4 regions of the Pseudoalteromonas sp. SG43-1 genome follow, and region 2 is predicted to be linked to each of the others. Evidence: predicted binding sites of a transcription regulator. Region 2 holds the regulator's gene; each other region holds the start of a gene.
What was found. Region 2 encodes sigma-54, which starts transcription at its own class of promoters, with help from an activator protein. Its sites were predicted from a motif close to GTTGGCACGNNNNTNGNNT; they were not measured.

Region 1: the regulator sigma-54 is predicted to act here: its motif matches at 2,860-2,878, upstream of H5159_RS06995 (amidase family protein).
Region 3: the regulator sigma-54 is predicted to act here: its motif matches at 2,084-2,102, upstream of H5159_RS14240 (TorF family putative porin).
Region 4: the regulator sigma-54 is predicted to act here: its motif matches at 2,663-2,681, upstream of H5159_RS18315 (EF-hand domain-containing protein).

Annotation. Positions count from the first base shown of each region.
Region 1 covers NZ_JACJFD010000006.1:120,420-125,874, forward strand. Annotated here, with positions in the region: gene H5159_RS06990 (gamma-glutamyltransferase family protein) at 1-1,422, opposite strand, end outside; gene H5159_RS06995 (amidase family protein) at 1,419-2,621, opposite strand; gene H5159_RS07000 (putative 4-hydroxy-4-methyl-2-oxoglutarate aldolase) at 3,031-3,513, opposite strand; gene H5159_RS07005 (TetR/AcrR family transcriptional regulator) at 3,517-4,170, opposite strand; gene yddG (aromatic amino acid DMT transporter YddG) at 4,618-5,455, shown strand, end outside.
Region 2 covers NZ_JACJFD010000001.1:304,466-309,920, forward strand. Annotated here, with positions in the region: gene mgtE (magnesium transporter) at 1-119, opposite strand, end outside; gene H5159_RS01390 (HPr family phosphocarrier protein) at 251-523, opposite strand; gene rapZ (RNase adapter RapZ) at 566-1,411, opposite strand; gene ptsN (PTS IIA-like nitrogen regulatory protein PtsN) at 1,430-1,882, opposite strand; gene hpf (ribosome hibernation promoting factor) at 1,887-2,174, opposite strand; gene H5159_RS01410 (RNA polymerase factor sigma-54) at 2,201-3,700, opposite strand; gene lptB (LPS export ABC transporter ATP-binding protein) at 3,770-4,495, opposite strand; gene lptA (lipopolysaccharide transport periplasmic protein LptA) at 4,492-5,037, opposite strand; gene lptC (LPS export ABC transporter periplasmic protein LptC) at 5,027-5,455, opposite strand, start outside.
Region 3 covers NZ_JACJFD010000020.1:75,313-80,767, forward strand. Annotated here, with positions in the region: gene H5159_RS14230 (efflux RND transporter periplasmic adaptor subunit) at 1-337, opposite strand, end outside; gene H5159_RS14235 (YIP1 family protein) at 393-1,106, opposite strand; gene H5159_RS14240 (TorF family putative porin) at 1,299-1,985, opposite strand; gene H5159_RS14245 (hypothetical protein) at 2,262-3,425, opposite strand; gene H5159_RS14250 (helix-turn-helix transcriptional regulator) at 3,581-3,781, opposite strand; gene H5159_RS14255 (hypothetical protein) at 3,790-4,209, opposite strand; gene H5159_RS14260 (AsmA family protein) at 4,442-5,455, shown strand, end outside.
Region 4 covers NZ_JACJFD010000032.1:41,713-47,167, forward strand. Annotated here, with positions in the region: gene H5159_RS18300 (YigZ family protein) at 1-43, shown strand, start outside; gene H5159_RS18305 (TrkH family potassium uptake protein) at 140-1,591, shown strand; gene H5159_RS18310 (flagellar brake protein) at 1,637-2,296, shown strand; gene H5159_RS18315 (EF-hand domain-containing protein) at 2,762-2,974, shown strand; gene H5159_RS18320 (calmodulin) at 3,115-3,327, shown strand; gene H5159_RS18325 (EF-hand domain-containing protein) at 3,391-3,606, shown strand; gene trkA (Trk system potassium transporter TrkA) at 3,692-5,068, opposite strand; gene rsmB (16S rRNA (cytosine(967)-C(5))-methyltransferase RsmB) at 5,155-5,455, opposite strand, start outside.

The sequences.
Region 1 (5,455 bases), on a different contig from region 2:
TAATTCATGTTCTATATGAAAAACTAACTCTTTTTCAATTTTTAAATTTGTACTCGTATCGCCCCATGTTCGTCCAAGTAACCAACGAGGGTCGCTAATTGCTTGTTTTATAGATTTATTTCGCCACGCGTAGCCTGCAAAAACAGCGGCTTGAGTTTGTGGCTGCCCTTCACCGCCCATTGTTCCGTAAGCAAGTCGACGACCATCGCTAAACTTTGCCAGTGCTGGGTTAAGTGTATGAGCGGGCTTTTTATTTGGGGCAAGGGCGTTGGTATCTTGATTGTTTAAACTAAAGCTTAAACCACGGTTATTCCACACAAAGCCGCCTTCACTCATTAATATTCCGCTGCCAAATTCCCAGTAAATGCTTTGAATAAAGCTGACTAATTGCCCGTTTTTATCTCTGGCTGCCATCCACACAGTATCGCCAGGCTCTGCGTTAAATGGCCATTTTTTGGCTTTGGCCATATCAATATTGTTAGCAAGTTCGCTTAAGCGATTATCGGTTAGTGCGTTTTTATAATCGTCTCCTAATGCTTCAGGGTCAGCCCAAAGGGTAGGGCGATGGGTAAAGCTTTGTTTAGTTGCCTCAACAATTAAATGTGTCCAGTCGGCATCGGTTTTAGCTAAATGCTTTAACTTATTTACGGCACCAATTATTTGTAGTGAATGCACGCCCTGTGTTGGCGCGGGTAAGTTGTAGCAATCAATACCACTGAGGTTTGCATTTAGCGCAGTAACTACCTCGGCTTTAGTATTTGCAATGTCACCTGCGGTAATTGAGCTGCCTGCTTTTGCTAAGTCGGCGGCAAATGAGTTGGCAAGTGCGCCTTCATAAAATGCGTTTAAGCCATGTTTTGCTAGGTATTCAAACGTTGCTGCAAGTTTAGGGTTTTTAAAATGCTGGCCTGCTTGTAAGGGCTTGCCATTGGGTATGTAGAGGCTTTTAAACGCCTCATTGGTATTGTTAGCAGTGGCTAGTTTTTCGCAGCCTGCTTGCAAGCTTTTTGTAACTGTAAAGCCCTCGCGCGCAAGCTCAATAGCGGGTGCTAAAATTTGTGACAGTGGTAGTGCTGCGTGCTCATCTAGTTCAAGCGCCTTTTGCCAACCGCGAATTGTACCCGCTTGAGTCAGTGCGCTTAACCCGCCGCGCTCTGGTATTTGCGCGAGCGAGTTATAGGGCGTTGTATTAGTTGCTGCACGGCCGCAGGCGTCAATAGCGGTAGGCGTTTTTTGGTTTGGGTTATCGATAAGCCAAAAGCTGTCGCCACCAATTGAGTTCATATGTGGATATACAACGCTAATAGCAGCGGCAGCCGCTACCATAGCCTCGGTAGCTGTACCGCCTTGTTTTAGTATATTTATACCCGCCTCAGTGGCCGAAAAATGAGACGCGGTAAATGCAATGTTGTGTGTGGTCATGCCGGTGTGTCCTGTTTAAAGTGTGCAGCTAGGTGCTTAACGCAAGCAAGTAGGCTTTTATCGTTACCGTGGCTCATCATTAATGAAAAACCATACGGATGATCATTTGCTAAATCAGCCAGCGGTAAATGCACTTGCGCTGAGCCACTAAGCCCTGCAATTGCCGAAAGCGTAATAATTTGCATGCGTAAGGCGCTTGTGTCGGCGCCTAATTTAGGTGCGGTTGTGGGGGTGGTTGGCAAAAATAAACAGCTGTTTGTATTTAGGTTTTTAGCTATTAGTGTTTGCCATTGGGTTTGTACTTTTAGTGCTTCTTGTTCTTCTTGAACAGTTAGGGCAAGCGCCATATTAAAACGTGCCGCAATTGCTGGAGCAAACTGGGGAAGTTGCCCCGGCAATTGAAGCCAGTCTTTATGCGTTTTTGCGATTGCTCGCCCTTGCAGTACTCTAAAACTATCAGCAAGTTCATTTAATAAGCTGCTGTTAGGTAGTTCAAATTCTTTATGGTGCTTAAAATTAGGCTTGGTTTTTTCAAGCAATTGTTTAAGTGGGGCTTGTAAAACAGGGTCAACGAGTTCAAATAACGGCTCGCAAATAACTAAGGTATCAACGTTATTAATAGCTTGATTTGGTAGCAGTACATTACCTACATCGCTTAATAGCTCGGCGCTTTGGGTAAGCCAACCTATGGTATCAAAAGGCGGAGCCAACGGTATTAGGCCGTCTTTTTCAATCACGTTATGGCTTGGCCTTATGCCATATAAACCACAGTAGCTGGCGGGTATTCTAATTGAGCCGCCGGTGTCGGTGCCTAAGCCAATATCAGCTAAGTTAGCAGCAACTGCAGCAGCAGACCCCATACTCGAACCACCGCAAGCATGCCCTTTTAATTTAGGATTTTGCGCAGCGCCATAATGTATATTATTACCCTCTAAGCTATAAGCCAGCTCGTCAGTATGGGTAAAGCCTATAAGGTTACAACCAGCGGTCATGAGCTTATTAACCGAGCTTGCCGTATTTTGAGCCGGTTTAGCTGTTTTAAACCAGTGTGGGTTGCCTGCGCTGTTACGCTCGCCCTTTACTGCAAATACATCTTTTACAGCTAAGCGATTGTTTGCAAGCACTCCAGAGTGGTTTGTTTGCCACAGGGTAGGACCGTGATTGCAAAATATACCTTTGTTGTTTTTTTTATCACTCATTTGCAGCTCATTATTATAAAACTGACCAAGTACTTACTTATTAAGTTAAGAGTGATTAAAAAGCGGGCTGGTTATTATTATTATGAATACCAATTTTATTAAAAACATGATCATTTTATCGGATTAAATAGCGCACTCACTGCGTCATTTTCTTCGCGTTATAATAGATCACTAATTTAATGCAATTGCTAAGGCTCCGCTTTTTAATCGGTAGTTTTGATTTTATAGTGCTTAGACTAAGCAAGAGGAATGCCATAAATTAAAATCCTGTCCAACTGGTCAGGTTTTGTTGGGTTGTATGAGATTTGTAAATGTGGGCTGTAGAAATAGTGAGATTAAAATGAGCTAAAACAAACCAACTTGGTGCGCAGATGCACCAAGTTGGTCTCTATTTATATGGTTTTGAGTGCTAAATAAGGGGCGTTTTACTGATGATTAAACCATTAATATCGGCGTAAACCCAATCGTTAGGTTCAATAGTAGTGCTAAGCATAGTAACTGCTTGGTTTTTATCACCAAAGCCGCGCTTTAAGGTACTACGCGGTGTAGAGCCTAGCGCCATTACAGGTAAGTTCATCGTGGCGAGTATTTCTATATCTCGGCAACAGCCATTTATTATTACGCCTTCCCAGCCATTATTTAGGGCACGCTCAGCCATAATATCGCCTATAAACGCAAAGCGTTTGCTCGCAAACCCGTTTATAACCAATACTTTACCTTCACCATTTTCATGCAATATATCGGCGGCAAAAGAGTTGTCTTCTGGGCAGGTAACGGTAACTACTTTGCCATAAAACGTGGTTTTTTTACCAAAGTGATAAAGGCCGCTGTCTGCTACTTGCACGTTATCGCGATGATCGTCAAATAAATCGGGTGTAGTAAAGGATGTCATGGGTTAAGTCTCACTTTGCTCAGGTATTTTAAGACCAATACCTTTTAAAATTATGTGGGCAATTGATTGCGTAATTTGTGCCACATCGGTTTCGTCGTACTCTAATTTGTTCATTACGAGTAAAACCTCAGCCTGAAAGTCGGCGTAATATTGCGTGGTAGACCAAATAGTAAAGAGCAAATGGTAGGGATCAACCTTATCCATTTTATCAGCGTCCATCCATGCTTGAAGTACATCAACCTTTTGTTTAACCCAAGGGCGGGTATTGGTTCTAAAGTAGTTTTGTAAATAGGGTGCACCGCGCAGTATTTCACTGGCAAATAAGCGAGATTGCATTGGCTGATTTACGGCCAGTATTACTTTGCTTTTAATATAGTTATAAAGCACGGTAGCTGGATCGTCGTTAATTGTGACGTTATCGAGCCCTAAGTTCCAATTAGCTATTATGCGGTCAATCACAGACTCGTACAGACCATCCTTACTTTTAAAGTAATACAAAATATTAGCTTTTGGCACCTGCGCTTCTTTAGCAACCATGCTCATACTTGCTCCGTCGTAACCTAATTGCGAAAACAATTGCTCGGCGGCATCTAAAATTAGTTTTTGGTTTTTCTCGCGTGTGACTTCTTTTTTATTTGGCTTTATTTGTGTGGTCATTATAAAGTTTGCGTGTTTAACGTATTGATTGATTGTAGCTTTACTGACCAAAAGGTCAATTACTAAAAAGGGTGAATGCTAAAAACAAATGAGAGGTTTAAGCTATTAACTTTAGGGTCTGTTGATCTTTGCGGATTAAAATTTGTTCAAACTAGGGGCTATTTAATCGCGGCGCGAGATTTGTAACCTAGTGGGCTAAGTAAAAACCGAGCAACAAAGAGTAAGTAGCCCCTAGGAAGAACCCTTTGGGCAGCGCCTGTTTGGCATTAATGCTACGTTATCGCCCATTAATGGGGAATAACCACACTATATAGGCTCTGCCTTGCCTAAATACCAAACAGACTGCTGCAAATTCAACCTTGAAAGAACAACAGACCCTTATTGTTTAATTAAATAATTACTGTTAGTTTAGTTTCAAATTTACGAGTAGTACTTTTGGATTGGCAAATGGATTTTATAAGCAAAAATAAATACACGCTTTATGGAGTCGCGGCCATATTACTGTGGAGTTGCTTAGTTGCATTACTACGGGATATTTCTGAGTTGTTTAGCCCCATTGGTGGTGCGGCGGCTATGTATTCTGTCAGTGCGATATTTTTAATTTTGGTTATGGGAGTGCCCAAGTTTAGTGGTTTTTCGAAACGTTACTTGGTAATAGGTACTTTATTATTTGTATCGTACGAAATTTGCTTGGCGCTTTCTATTGGTATGGCAAATAGCCGTCATCAGGCAATGGAAATGGCGGTTATTAATTATTTATGGCCCACGCTGACTATACTGCTCTCTATTATTATTGGTCGTAAAAAAGTAAGTTTCTGGGTTTACCCAAGCATGATCATTGCTTTTTTAGGCGTTGCTTGGTGTATTACGGGCGATCAAAAAATGTCGGTCGATACGCTTGTTACTAACTTTGCTGATAATCCTGCTACTTATTTAATGGCATTAGCTGCAGCGTTTATATGGGCTATTTATTGCGTAGTTACGCAAAAGCTGAGTAATGGTAAAAATGCTATTACGTTATTTTTTACTGTCACGGCAATGAGTTTGTGGGCGCAATATGGTTTTAGTAATGAAGCACCATTAACGTTTTCACTGGGCTCAAGCATAACGTTGCTATTAGCTGGTGTAGTAGTGGGGAGCGGTTATGCACTGTGGAATCAAGCTATTATTGGCGGTAACTTAATGCTTTTGGGAACACTTTCGTACTTTACACCGGTGTTTTCTACTATTATTTCGGCGTTGTATTTATCTATTACGCTGAGTGCTTCGTTTTGGCAGGGGGTTG
Region 2 (5,455 bases):
TCACAAGGAGCCGTTTTTGCGAGCATGCGCCTAACTTGAACAAATTGACCACTATTGAGTGACTTCGTCACCTGCTTTAGTTGCTGTAGTGGATAATCTTGTTCAAAAGCTTCTGGCATTGGCGTCCTTTATAAATTGTTATATTACTTTATGGGGGGAGGTGAGTTAACTGGCGTTACTAACCTATTTATTTTATATATCTGTTTTAATTGAAGCACTAGTAATGCGAATATTGTTTTTATAAAACAGATTATTCTTGTTCATTAAAGCGTTGTGCTATTAATTCTCCAACAGCGTGTAAAGCTTGCTCAGAATCAGGGCCTTTACAAACAACTTTAACTTCTTTTCCTTGGCTACTTTCAAGTAACATTAATGCAAGTACGCTATCGCCTGCTGCTTCTTTGTCATCTTGGAATAATGTGATTGTCGCATCAAATTGTACTGCTAATTGCGCAAGCACAGTAGCTGCTCTGGCGTGTAAGCCTAATTTGTTTTTTATTAAAAAGGTATCTTCACAATGCATAACTTACTCTACCTAAGCTGAACAGGTGATTATTCAGCTATATTATTTTTCTTGCTCGCGATGGCGAATTTTTACATTGGGATGTGTCATTGCAAAACTTTCACCGATAGTTTGCGCTAAATACACAGAGCGATGTTGCCCGCCTGTACACCCAATAGCAATGGTTAAATAACTGCGGTTATTTCTTTCTAAATGCGGTAACCACGTTTGTACAAATGTTTGAATTTGCCATGTGAATTTTTGCACTATGCTGTGATTAGCTAAATAGTCTTTAACCGGTTGATCTAACCCATTTAAAGGCTTCAACTCTGGTTCCCAGTGTGGATTTGGTAAAAAGCGTGCATCAAATACGTAGTCTGCTTCTTTTGGTATACCGTGTTTAAAGCCAAATGATTCAAATGTGACAATCAGTTGCTTATCTTTTTTACCTAAAATCTTTTCACGAATAGATTCAGCGAGTTGATGAACACTTAAATCAGTCGTATCTATCATAAAGTCGGCGCGAGTGGTTAATACATCAAGTAATTCTTTTTCTTTTTTGATGGCTAAATCAAGGGGCAACGAGTCTATTGATAGTGGGTGTAATCTGCGTGTTTCAGAAAAACGTTTGATCAATGTCTGATCGTCGCTATCTAAATAAAATAACGTAGGGTTTGCAAAGCCTGGTAAGTATTCAAGAATATCGTTAAATTCATCTTGTTCTTTAGGGATGTTGCGCACATCTATGCTAACAGCAATTTTATCGTAGCTATCAGATACACTGCGAACTAATGAAGGTAGTAGGTTTACTGGAATATTATCTACGCAATAATAACCTAAATCTTCTACAACGCGCAAAGCAACCGACTTTCCAGAACCAGAACGGCCGCTTATGATAATTAACTCCATTTAACACCCTTTATAAAACTATGATTGATCGACAATAACTTGGTAAAGCTCAGTATCAGATTTTGCACTGCGTAACTGTTTACAAAAATCTTTGTTGTTTAGTTTATCAGCAATGGTTGCTAGAGTCTTTAAGTGCTGCTGGTTATCGCCATCTGGTACGATGAGTGCGACAAAAATATCAACAGGGCGATTATCGATTGCATCAAAGTTTATTGGAGTTTCGCTAACGAGCACTAAAGCCAAAGGCTCTTCTGCACCGCTCATTCTTCCATGAGGAATAGCAATGCCACGCCCTATACCTGTACTACCTAATTTCTCTCTGCTCATTAAAGCATTAAGAATATCTTGTTGCGGTAAATACGGAAGTTTGTCGTGAGCAAGTTCGCTAATGAACTCTAAAATTCTTTTTTTGCTATTAAAAAGGACCGCAGCTTTGCTGCAGTCCTGGCATATAAGTGAACTTAATTTCATCATATTAGTGTCGAGCAAGCTTCTCTTTGTGTTTGATTACTTGGCGATCGAGCTTGTCGATCAACGAGTCAATAGCGGCATACATATCTTGATGTTCTGTAGAGGCAAATAGCTCAGCACCGCTTACGTGTATTGTGGCTTCTGCTTTTTGATTTAATTTTTCTACATCGAGAATGACATGAACATTATTAATATGATCAGAGTGTCTTTCAAGCTTCGCAAATTTAGTATTAATATAGTCTCTTAGTGAATCGGTTAATTCTACGTGACGACCAGTTAAGTTTAGTTGCATAAGCATTACCCTCTTAGTTTAGCGTCTTAAATCAGACTTTTACGCTGATTTGACGGTGGAATAGCAAGAGATTCGCGGTATTTTGCGATTGTACGTCTCGCTACTTTAATTCCTTGCTCAGCCAATATATCCGCTATTTTGCTATCACTCAATGGTTTTGCTGAGTTTTCTGCTGCGATTAATTTTCGGATAAGCGCACGTATTGCTGTAGATGAACATTCACCACCGTTTTCAGTACTTACATGGCTTGAGAAAAAATATTTAAGCTCAAATATACCACGGGGTGTATGCATGTACTTTTGAGTAGTAACACGCGAAATTGTCGATTCGTGCATTTCTACCATTTCAGCCACATCATTTAAAACCATTGGTTTCATGGCTTCAGGGCCATGTTCAAAAAAGCCTTGTTGTTGCTTAACAATACAATTAGTAACTTTTAATAGCGTGTCGTTTCTACTTTCTAAGCTTTTAATAAACCATTTAGCTTCTTGTAAATGTGAGCGAATAAACTGGCTGTCGCCACTTGATTTTACAGTGCGAGACATTGCTGCGTATTGGCTATTAACACGAATTTTAGGCATGCTATCTGGGTTTAATTCGACAACCCAGCGGCCTTTAATTTTTTTAACTGACACATCAGGAATAACATACTCAGATTCTTCCCTTACAATAGTATCTGCAGGTTTTGGGTTGAGAGTATGTATTAGTGTCATTACTTCTTTAAGCTCTTCTTCTTTGAGCTTAGTTTTTTTCATTAATGTACGATAGTCGCGAGCTGCTAATAGATCAATATGCTCGGTTAAAATCATTTTCGTTTCATTAATATAAGGTGTTTCTTTATCAAATTGATTAAGCTGAATACACAAACACTCTTGTAAACTACGTGCAGCAATACCAACAGGATCAAACAGTTGGATGCGTTTTAATACCGCTTCAATTTCATCAAGTTCGACTTCGTTATCATCTTCGTTTTCTTGATTAAAGCTTTCTAAAATCTCTTCGCAGCTTAGTGTTAAAATACCTGAATCATCGACAGCTTCTACAATAGCAATAGCAATAGCTTCGTCTGTAGGGCTAAATGGCGTTAGTTGTAATTGCCACATTAAATACTCATGGAGCGTTTCAGTAGAGGCGCCTTGGTATATTGATTCGTCTTCGGGCATTGGACCTGATGAGGCTGCAGGAGCGGCACTCATGTACTCATCCCAACTAACATCCATAGCCATGTCGTCACTTAGCGTGTCTTTTGCAAGTGCTTCACCAGTATCTTGTTCATATTCGCTCGGAGCATCATCAGCAGATGCGCTAACAGTTATGTCATCGGTATCAGCTTTTTGCTCGTTTTTACCAGCAGCGTCTTCGGAATAGTCTGCCTCTTCAACCTCTAATAGTGGATTACTGTCGAGAGCTTCTTGTATTTCTTGCTGGAGATCCAATGTACTGAGTTGCAACAAACGAATAGCTTGTTGCAACTGTGGAGTCATTGTAAGTTGCTGGCCCATGCGCAGCTGTAGTGATTGCCTCATGTATCTCTAACAATCCTTTTATGTTGTTATAATTAATACTAGCAGATGCTTAAAGACATGGCGTAAATGTTACAGCCTAAATTGCTCGCCTAAGTAAACATCGCGTACTGTTTTATCATTTAATACGTGTTCTGGAGTACCTGATGCAATCAGCTCCCCATGAGAAACAATGTAGGCTTTTTCACAAACATCAAGGGTCTCTCTTACGTTATGGTCGGTAATTAATACACCAATCCCACGATTTTTAAGATGTTCTATTATTTTCTTTATATCTAATACCGAAATAGGGTCAACACCGGCAAACGGTTCATCCAGTAATATAAATTTAGGATCTGCTGCCAGCGCTCGTGCTATTTCTACACGACGACGTTCTCCACCCGATAATGCCATACCTTGGCTATCACGAATGTGTTGTATGCTAAATTCATCTAATAAGTTATTGAGCGTGTCTTCTCTGGCTTGTTTATTTAGTTCTTTGCGTGTTTCTAAAATGGCCATTAAGTTTTGATAAACAGTCAGCTTTCTAAAAATCGATGACTCTTGTGGTAAGTAGCCTATGCCTAATCTAGCACGACTATGCATAGGTAAAAGAGTAATATCGTTATCATCAATAGATATTTTACCTTTGTCGCTAGGAACAAGCCCTACAATCATATAAAAAGTCGTTGTTTTACCAGCACCGTTAGGGCCAAGTAAGCCAACTATACTGCCAGCTTGTACTTCAAGGCCGACGTTTTTTACAACTTCACGACCTTTATAGCTTTTTGCCAATAGTTCTGCTTTTAATGTGCTCATGGTTGACCTTTATCGCCTTTTTTACTTTTTTTAGCTTCGATCGGTACTAAAATTGTGTGAACGCGGTCAGTTGAGTTTTCATCTTTTTCGGCACTGATGAGCTGCTGCTCTATGTCGTAGGTAATGCTTTTAGCATTTATTTTTTGTCCGGCTTGCGAAACTTGTGCATTACCAACAAGCGTTAAAAAACGCTTAGATACATCATAACGTACTTCGTCAGCACTGGCGCTCATAGTCGTGCCGTCTGATTGCTTTTCTTCAAAGTGCGCAGGGCTACCTGTGGCAATTAATAATTGTTTATTATCACCAAGTTCATCACGTTTGTGTACTTCTAGGCGATCGGCTGTAATGCGGCGATTACCGTGAATAATCTCAACGTTTTTCTCAAAAATACCCACATTAGCTTTCAATTGACCTTCTTGCTTGTCGGCACTTATTGAAATTTGATTGGCAGCAGGTTGCGTGTTTTGCTCTGCAGCACTACTATTAAACGCTAGTATAAGTGTAGGAATTATAAGTGATTTTAATATTTTATTGGTCATAATATATGGTTCGCGTATGGTTAATTAGTTTTATCACTTCGGTTTTCAAGTCGGCTTCTAGGCCTTTACCGGTGATTTTTAAATTGGGTCCAGTGATAATGACGGGTTGCTCCGAACGCATTGTTAATAACTTTATATCAACCTGAATATTATCAGCATTGATTTTGTCTATCATGGCGTTATCGGTTAAATTTTTGGCAACCACATTACCTTCTAAAATTAATTGTTTATCTTCATATAATGTTGCTTCGTCTGCATTTATTTGCCACGTTTGTTGCTCGTTATATAAAGTAAAAATGGGTTTTTCAAAAAACGTGAAACCTAATTGCTGGTATAGCTCCATTTTAGCCGCAGTGACTTTGTGGCTAATTTTACCTTGCTCATCATAGGCTGTCTGTTTGAGCTCAATAGCTATGTA
Region 3 (5,455 bases), on a different contig from region 2:
GTTTAATTTCAATTTCTGTGGCGCGAAGGATTGCTTTACTACGGGAAACTTCTGATTCAAAAGCAGTTGTATCAAGGCGCATTAACATATCGCCTTGTTTAACTCCTTGGCCTTCTTGAACAAATATTTTATCTACTCGGCCTGTCACTTCAGAGCGTAATTGCACTTGTGTATTAAAAACTAAATTACCTGAAGCCATTATTGAGTCAGCAATGTCGCCAAGCTCTACTTGAGCAATATTTACTTCGGCTTGTTTTTCATCGCCAGAAATTTGCTTTGACACAATTAGGGCTATAAATGCGCCTACAGCGAGTGTGATGATTATTGCTTTTTTCATTTTATCTATCCGTGAATTAAGTAATGTGGAGCTAGTATCTACCTCCACTTAAGAGTTAACTTGCTGCAATGATTGCCCAAATACCAAAAATAATAATTGAAGGAAGAGCAGAGAATAGGAGTGCTTTGTTAGTTGAAAAATTAGTCCAGCATTTTAAGCCGATCATTCCCAGCGCAATGCTCCAAAAGCTAAATAAGTTTATTGATTCTAATAAGCTATAAAAAGGATGGCCAATTTCAAGTCCTATTATTAATTGGTTAATAGATGCGTAGCTATATACGGCTTGTTGAGATATTTGATCTGTACTTGCACTTAGTACAAGAGCAATTGTTCCTAGGCTTGAAATAACAACTGGCATCATTGTCCAGGTAGCGAATCCATACCAAGCTCCGTAGCTATGTTCTGATTCAGGATCTTGTTTAGCCACAAGCATATAATAAAGTGCCATTAATGCATTCATGATAGCCAGCGCAATTACGCCGCCAAACAAACCAAACCATATTTGGCCTTCTGCATTTTGCTCTATACTTTGGCGAATCATTTTTTGCTCGCCAATCGTCGCATCAATAGTTGATGCTGCTACTTGCTCATTAATCAAAAACTGCATATCAACAGTGGAATAAAAAATATAAATACTCGCCATTGAAACTAAAGACATGACTATAAAAGCAAGCCATGACCAACCTTTGGCGTGTTCAACACCATTGAAAGCTTTACTAGGACTTATATAAATATCGAGTAGGGCGCTAAACGCGTTAGGTGATTTCATTATTATTCCTTTATACCTATTTTATGGCTAGGCAGTTATAAATGCCCAGTGACTAGGTAATAGAATAAAGGAAAATGTATGTATTGTTTTCATTCAATTGTAACGTTTTGTTAACAGGTGTGAGGGGTCTTGTTCAAAAACGAGAAAAGGGCCAAAAGGCCCTTCGTGTCGCAGCAAGTAACACATTCTTTCTTATAAATTAAAGTCTACAGAATAAGCAACGTAAGCTTTAATATCTGAGTCATCCATATCTGTATCAGATAAACCAAAAGTGAAACCATCTTTCGAAATTGATACACCGTAATCTAAGATATTATCATCGCCAATAAAGTCACCAGAGTAGTGGCCTAAGTGAAGTGCCATTTCAGTGCCGTTACTGCCAATAGCAAAACCGTAGTCAGCTGTCAGGTAAAGTGAATCACCAAAGTCTGTACCATCACCACTTGCAGCTGATGTTGCAAGTACTGAAGCACCAAATGTAAAGCCTTCAACACTGATGCTACCGTAAATTTCAGAGAAATCTGCGTCAGCTTCAGAAGCTGCATCTGGGTAAGCGTAATAAATATAGCCAACATCATAGCTAACGCTTTCGTTAATGTCGCCACCAAAGCCTGCATATAAATCAAGCTCATAGGTCATTTCATCTGCCCACGATGCATTTGAAGCCCAAGTACCTGCATAAAAGCCCGATTCATTAGCGTAATCAATACCGCCTGAAATAGCTGCATCGCCCCCAGTTTGCTCTTGACCACGCCATAAGTAGTTTGATGTTGCCGCTGCGTTTGCTGTTACTTCAGCATGTACGGCTGTTGATGTTAAAGATGTTGCGCCCATTAATGCTATAGCACTTATAGCGATGGTTTTTTTTAGTTTTAGCATGTCCATTTCCCGTTATATGATTTTTGCTCGCCAAGGTTTTTATTATGTATTCGGAACCTTTAGGCTGACGGCTTTTTATTGTTTAACTAACGGGATAATTGCACTGTATGTGCCAGCTTCATTATTTTTTATTAAAAATTATTTTTATACATTAAAAACATGAGCTTGTATTTTATAGATTGAGAAGAGATATGGTATGTAGGAAGATGTTGCGCACACTGCTGGTGCATAAATTAACCTAGCCGCACCATAAAAGTACGGCTAAATTAGAAGTTTTTAGCCAAATATAGTGCGCATAAGGCTAATTGTTTCGTTTACACTACGACCTTTTTGAACTTCACTCACAATTGAATCGCGCTTACTGCGAATGTGCTCAGGAATATCGTCAGCAGCAAGTGCGCGGTCTACTAAAATTTCTGCAGACTCTTTACCTCTACGCTGAGTTTTACCTGTCGTAGTTGTAGTTCGTTTAGGCTTACTTAACAGTTTGATGTAGTTAGAGTTATCTGGTGTTTTTGCATCAGCATAGTGAAAGAAACATGGGATTAGTGCTTTAATAGCAACTAATTGTGCTTCTAACTCATTACTAGGTTTAGCCATTTTGTACCATGACATAGCTTGAATACCTTTTACAATATCTTGCCAGTAACGCTCAAAATCACTATTTTTTAGTTTAGAAACACCAAGGGCACCGCATAATGCATCTAATCGATTGTTTGTGATCGGAGTAAATATATCAGGGCGACGCATTGCAAGCAGTCGTGTTGCAGGCGCAAGTGTTGGTTTTTCATTATTGTCGGTGAATATTTTTGAATAAGCAGCAACAAATTGTTGATATTCGTATTGAGTAATGTCACCTTCAAGTGGAATATTTACTAGTGCATCGTCAAAGGCACCTGGTAAATCGCCAAGCATTTGATGAAAGCTCTTCGCACTTTTTGTTGATGCAAACCATTCAACGTCAAAGTTGTATGTGCTTGGATCAAGTGATGCCATGTGCTTACCGCTAAACGCAAGTAAGTCTTCAGGAATCATATCTTTAAGAGATTGTTCACGAATGCTCTTAATGTAGTCTACTAAGCGAAGCTGTTCATCAAGAGCAATAACGTCTTTGTGTTGTTCTACAAATAAACTTACTACAGGCCACGGAGCAATACGTAAAGTTTTAACCTGTAAAAAGCTGATAGCTGAAATAAGCTGATCGTGTAGCTTCTTAAGTACTGGTAATTGCTGCGGCTCTAGTAAATCGTAGTTCATACGATCTCTGCTTGCACTTAGCAATTCGTAACACCAAGGTAAAAAATCATCAGGGTGGTTTTCTACTTTCACGGCCATAAGGTTAAGGCTTAATTCTGAAGATTGCTTCAGAATGTTCTGATAGATTTGATTTTCTTGTTCGCCTAGCGTCATTTTTGACGGTGAAATTAGCAGTTTTTTCATGCCTTGTAGAATCTCCGGTTTAGATATATATTTTTTTGCTGGTCTATTTTAGCGCAATTACGCTAATAACAACAGCGCTGTCCTCCATACGTTGTAATTGAAGTAGCTAAATCGGTGTTTTTGCTAATAGAATGAGACTAACGCTTTAACATGTATTAATCATTTTTATCTAGTACAAAGAGACTTTCAACTGAGGTATTAAAATGCTTTGCTATTTTTAGAGCAATTATTACCGAAGGGGTAAATCGTGCCGTTTCTACTGTACTAATAGTCTTACGTGAAACCGCAATTAGATCAGCCAAGTCTTGTTGAGAAAGGCCTGCTTCTTTGCGGTATTTTGCAATTTTATTTTGCACTTTTGCTCCTAATCTTTGCTTTGCCAAAGAATTGATACGCCGTATATTAAACTCATTACAGCAAGGTAAAATGTAGCCATCATGCTGTGAGATACTTCTAAAGCAAGAGTATCGGAGAGTAAGTACACGCCACCCATACTAAAAAGTAAGCCAAGCACGACATGTTTATAGGCAATAGTGTCGATGGTATTTAAATACTCATCTTTATATGTAAGGTGGTATTTCATTCTCCATGTAAACCCGCCTCTGATCACAAACATAAAGAATGAACCTAAAAAAGCAGCAGTTCCTAAAAACAATAGTGGGGCTGATGTTTGATTAAGCATTGGGTAAACACTAATGATTAATAAAGTGACCCCCATGAATAATGAAAACCATGCATTTTGGCCCATAAATTTTTCTTCACTTTTAATATCGTAATTAGACATAGCTCATTTCCTTTTAAAATTTTTACAATATGTAACCTGTAGGTATCAATGCAACCTTAAGGTTTCATTGGGTCAATATTTATTTGTAACCTAAAGGTATCAAAATGTTTCAGGGGCGATTCAGGATGGGAATGTAATATCTAATAAAAAGCTTTTTTATCAGAACGACAATGATTTTAAGGCTAACACTCGCTATGATAAGAACATTATTTGCACGTTTGAAAGGACGATCATGAAAACCTTACTTAAAATTGTAGGTGTAATACTTTTACTATGTATAGCACTAATTGTTGCCGCACCGTTTTTAATCCCTACTGATACTATTTTTAACAAAGTTTCAGAACAGGTAGAACAAACAACTGGGCGCACTCTTACTATTAAAGGTGATAAAACACTTAGCGTATTCCCTGCATTAAAGTTAGAACTTAACGACGTGCATTTTGCAAATATGGAATCAGGTTCGCGCGCCGATATGGCGAGTATGAAACAGCTTGCTGTACACATACCTTGGTTTTCATTATTTGGTGGTGAGTTTAAATTAGATAAGTTTGTTATAAACGAACCAAATATCCTATTAGAAACCGACAAAAATGGTAAAGCCAATTGGCAGTTGTTTGATGCAGTTGCAGAGCAACCAAAAGAGCAGAGTCAATCAGGTGAAGCGATAAAGCTTCCAGATAACTTTGATATTGAGTTAGGTGAGGTTGCTATTTATGGCGGCACATTTACTTATCTAGATGGTCAAACAGGTGCCAAACAACAAATTAGCGATTTAGAACTCGCTATTTTACTTCCTTCACTTCGTAAAACATTAGAAGTAAAAGGGGGTATTACTTATATGAAAGAGCGTTTTGATCTTGATATAAAATTAGATACTCCTGCTAAAGCAATTGAAGGTGCTACTTTTAATGTTAAACAAACCTTAGATTCTCGTTTAGTTGATTTAACGTTCGAAGGGAGCATAGCTAAGCAAGGCCAAGATATTAAAGGTCAGTTAGCACTAAGCGGTGAGTCTGTTAAAAGTATTGCGAAATGGCAAGGTGTAGAGCTAGACGCTAAAGACAATGCATTTAACGGATTTAGTGTAAACGGTAAAATGCACCTACTAGGTGAGAAATTTAATCTAGAAGATTTAGTTGCGACGTTAGACGCATTAGAAATAAAAGGTAAGAGCGAGCTTAACCTAGGTAAGCGTTTAGCAGTAAATGCTGATATTGATTTAGGTATGCTTGACTTAAACCCGTAT
Region 4 (5,455 bases), on a different contig from region 2:
TGATTTAAGTCACGGCGCAGTTGAGTTAACTATTAAAGAGTAATAACCTAGACAAATTGCATGTAATGCATACTGACCCTATTTAATTTGGTTGATACTACTCAGCCTGAATTTACTAATAATAAAAGCGACAAGCTAAATGCAATTTCGTACCATCATAAAAATTCTTGGCCAACTTGTTGCGCTGTTTAGTATTACCATGGTGCCACCGGCACTGGTGTCTTTAATATATAAAGACGGTGGTGGTGTTCCTTTTGTTTTAGCATTTATCTTTAGTGTTGTTATTGGCATGATGGCTTATTACCCAAACCGCCATGAAAACGGTGACTTAAAAGCACGTGAAGGCTTTTTAATTGTTGTTTTGTTTTGGCTGGTACTTGGGGCGTTTGCGTCCTTGCCGCTTATCTTTTTACAAGAACCTAACTTATCGCTCGCCGATGCGGTATTTGAAGCATTTTCTGGCTTAACAACCACCGGCGCTACGGTGCTTACCGGTATTGAGTATTTACCCAAGTCGGTATTGTTTTATCGCCAGCAACTCCAGTGGTTTGGCGGTATGGGTATAATCGTACTCGCTGTTGCTATACTCCCAATGCTAGGTGTTGGTGGTATGCAGTTGTACCGCGCTGAAATACCAGGGCCTGTAAAAGATTCTAAAATGACCCCGCGAATTGCCGATACTGCAAAGCACCTTTGGTATATTTATGTGTCGTTGACTATTACTTGTATGCTGGCTTATTGGGCTGCAGGAATGGAGTGGTTTGATGCTATATGCCATGCATTCTCAACGGTGGCGATAGGTGGTTTTTCTACTTACGACGCCTCCATGGGGCACTTTGACAGCCCTGTAATTAACTTTATTTGTGTGTTCTTTTTAATTATTGCCGCTGTTAACTTCTCCCTGCATTACGCCGCAGTGGCGAGCCGAAATATACAAGTTTATATTAGAGACCCAGAGTTTAAGGTGTTTTTGTGTATTCAATTAGCGCTGGTGGTTATTTGTTTTACCGTACTTTCCTCTAACGAAATATTTGCTAATGGCGATGAAACCCTCGATCAGGCGTTATTTCAAGCTGTTTCAATGAGTACAACAGCAGGCTTTGCTACTGATAACTTTTCAACATGGCCTTTGTTTTTACCTATTTTACTTATATTTTCGAGCTTTATTGGTGGCTGTGCAGGCTCTACCGGTGGTGGTATGAAAGTAGTGCGCGTATTTTTACTTTATTTGCAGGGCGTGCGTGAGCTCAATCGTTTAGTGCACCCACGGGCTATATATTCAATCAAGCTGGGTCGTAAGGCGTTGCCAGACAAAGTAGTAGAAGCCGTGTGGGGATTTTTCTCTGCATATGCGCTTGTATTTATTATTATCATGTTAGCGCTTATGGGCACGGGTATGGATAACATAACTGCGTTCTCAGCCACTGCGGCTTGTTTAAATAACTTAGGGCCTGGCTTAGGAGATGTAGCGTCGCATTATGGTGCTATAACCGATGGTGCTAAATGGTTGCTTACTATTGCAATGGTGTTTGGTCGCCTAGAAATATTTACTTTATTAGTGTTATTTACGCCTACTTTTTGGCGTGGATAAACGAGCGGCTTAAGTTTTAAATTACAAAATATTGGAAAAAGGGATATGCCAACAAATTTAGAAAAGCTAAAGCATATAGGTGTAGGCAGTTTAGTTGACCTAGAAATATTAACACCTACAAGCAGTAAGCGTGTTAAAACTGAATTAGTTGGTTTACTCGATAAACAGTTTATTATTTTAAATTATCCCAATGCTAAGCGTTTACCTGCAGCGAGTGACTATTTACGTGATGGTGTAATGGTTGTTGTAAGAGCACTGATTGAAGGCAGTGGCGGGCAAGTTATTGCGTTTCGCCAGCAAATTATGTCAGTAGCCTCTCATCCCGCTAAACTCGTCTTTATTAATTTTCCTAAGCAAGTGCAGCTATTTGCGCTACGCTCGCAAACACGCATACCTACCTTGTTACCTGCAAAGTTAAAACTAAGTGACGATAGAGTGCTTGAAGGCCTTATTAAGGACATTTCACTCACTGGTGTAATGTTTGATATTAGAGGCGATCAGCAAGCTGAAGGTATTAAAGATATGCAATGCACTGTCGTACTCAATAGTAGTGATAAAGATTTTGAAGGTGAAATTTGCAGTGTTAAAGAGCATGTCGCAGGTGTGCACTGCGGAATTAAGCTACTAGCAAGCGAGGATGAAATGAAAACCTTTATGAAAGAGCATTTTATAGACCCATCTGCGCTTGAGCCCACCGTTGACTAAATCGTTTTTCGCTTATTTGCAACAAAATGTCGTTTTACGTGAGTATTTATAAAGTGTTTTTTTGTTTTTATATAATTAAAAATATTATTCAGATAAAACAATGTTTTACGTATTTTTTGTTATGGCTTGTTTTTTGTTGTTATAGCTACTTCGTTAAAATTAACCTTAATTATTTTTTAAAATCCCTCCTTTTATAGCTCTACATTTTAAAATGTATCTTTTTATATAAACATAACTAGTTGTTTTTAATGACTTTAGTTCTTTACCTCTAAAGCGTGTTGCGAAAAGGCAACAGTAATGACTCTGAAAATTCCTACTTATTGTACGTATTCTTTTTAACTTCTTGAAATTTAATGGCTTTTCAATGTTGGCATTTAAGTTGTAATAGTCAGGGTGTACTGAACGAAATCGTGATTCAAAGTGAAACACTTAATCGCACACACATAAATTTGAAGGATACATATTATGAAAAGCATTAATAAAACTTTAGCACTTATCGCTATTGCATCTTCTTCAGCCGCTTTTGCAGCAACAGATTTTGACACACTTGATGTAGACGGCAGTGGCACAATTAGCCAAGCAGAAGCATCAGTAGACGCAAAATTAATGAGCATGTTTTCTGAGCTTGATACTGACCAAAATGGTGAGTTATCAAAAGAAGAATTTTCAGAAGCTTAATTAAAAAGTATTTATCCTGAGTTGCCAAAGACAACCTAAGTAGGCAAGGGAGCTTACGAAAGAGGATAACAAGGAAGTGAAAAATTACGTTTTAAGTTAAACGAAGCAATTTTTTTGATAGAACATTGAAGGATTAAGTTATGAAACATTTAAATAAAGCATTAGCACTTATAGTACTAGCATCTTCTTCAGCTGCATTTGCAGCATCAGATTTTGACAGCCTTGATATCGATGGTAGCGGCACAATTAGCCCAAGCGAAGCGGCAGTCGATACCGATTTAATGGCTGAATTTATTGAGCTAGATACCGACGGTAGCGGCGAGCTTTCTAAAGAAGAGTTCGCTAATTACTAATTAAACATTTTTCACAGTCAGGGATCTTTGAAAAGGACTTCCCATATTACTAGGAATATTATTATGAAAACATTCAATACAACACTTGCAGTTATCGTTTTAGCATCTTCATCAGCAGCATATGCTGCAGTAGATTTTGCCTCTTTTGATGCAGATGGCGACGGTGCGATTTCAATGGAAGAAGCGAAGGTTAACCCTCAACTTGTGAAGATTTTTGATGATTTAGATACTGATGGAAATGGTGAAATCTCTAAAGAAGAGTTTTCAAAGGTACAGTAATCAATATTCGAAGATACTCCACTAAAGCCGCCTTAGTCAGCGGCTTTTTTGTATTTTAAATTAACTAACTAATTAGCGTAACTAGTTAAAGGAATATAGCACTTACTTGGAATAGTTTTTCTACAACGGTAATATGTTTTTTGTCGATTAAAAACATGATGACATGATCGCCCGACATAATAATTGTATCATCGTGGGCTATCAGTACATCGTCATTACGTACTATTGCGCCAATAGTTGTACCCGCAGGAAGTTTTATGTCGGCAATCGCACGACCAACCACTTTAGATGTGCTTTCATCACCATGAGCTACCGCTTCTATGGCTTCTGCTGCGCCTTTACGCAGTGAATACACGTTAACAATATCACCACGGCGTACGTGCGTTAATAACGCTGATATAGTTGCTTGTTGTGGCGATATGGCAATGTCTATTTCGCCGCCTTGTACCAAATCAACGTAAGCTCCACGCTGGATAAGCACCATGGTTTTTTGTGCGCCCATACGTTTTGCAAGCATAGCCGACATAATGTTTGCTTCATCGTCATTGGTTACGGCAATAAACACATCTACTTGTTCAATATGCTCTTCTGAGAGCAGTTCTTGATCAGATGCGTCACCACAAAAAACGACCGTGTTATCGAGCATTTCTGAGAGTTGCTCAGCACGTTCTTTACTGCGTTCAATTAGTTTAACGGTGTGGTTTTTTTCAAGTGAGCGGGCAAGGCCTGCCCCAATGTTACCGCCACCAGCTATCATAATTTTTTTGTACGAACGCTCAAGTTTTTGTAGCTCGTTCATTACTGCGCGTATATGTTTTGTAGCGGCAATAAAGAATACTTCGTCATCGGCTTCAATAACGGTGGTACCCAATGGTTTTATTGCTTTACCTTGACGATAAATAGCGGCAACACGAGTTTCTACATTAGGAATATGTTCTTTAAGTGCAGATAACGCATAACCTACAAGTAAACCGCCATAGTAAGCTTTTACGGCTACTAACGAGAGCATGCCATCAGCAAACTGCAATACTTGCAGAGCACCAGGGTAGTCAATTAAACGGCGAATATACTTAGTGACCAGTGCTTCGGGAGCAATGTAATGATCGATTGGTAAATCATCGTTTTGAAAAAGTTTTTCGCGGTATTTTAAGTATTGCTCTGAGCGAATACGAGCAATTTTAGTAGGCGTTTTAAAAATACTGTATGCCACTTGGCATGCAACCATGTTCACTTCATCTGAACTGGTTACCGCTATAATCATATCGGCATCTTCAGCACCTGCGCGGCGTAATACATCAGGATGCGCGCTGTGGCCCATAACCCCTTGTAAGTCGTACTTATCTTGAAGTTCACGTAATCGGTTACCGTCTATATCAACAACGGTAATTTCGTTTTGTTCGCCAACTAAGTTTTCAGCAAGCGTAGCACCAACTTGCCCGGCACCGAGTATAATTATTTTCATTATTTACCCGTGGTATTGATCATAATTTAATTAAAAAAATAGCCATTTAATGTTTCATAAATGGCTAACTATTTAGTGTACGGCTATTAGGCTTTTTTAACTAGCTTAGCGTAATAAAATCCATCACTTTCACCGGGCAGTAACTGCAAACCTGGCGTTGTTACGGTATCGTTTTCGTGTAGAGGTATATGTTCTACATCATCGTTATTAGCTAAAAACTTAGCAACTTGCTGTTGGTTTTCTTGTGGAAGAACTGAACACGTAGCATATACCAATGTGCCACCTGGTTTTAACAGTGGCCAAATGCTATCAAGAATATCGCTTTGTAACTTGGCTAAGTCTTCGATATCTGATGCGCGACGTAACCATTTTATGTCAGGGTGACGG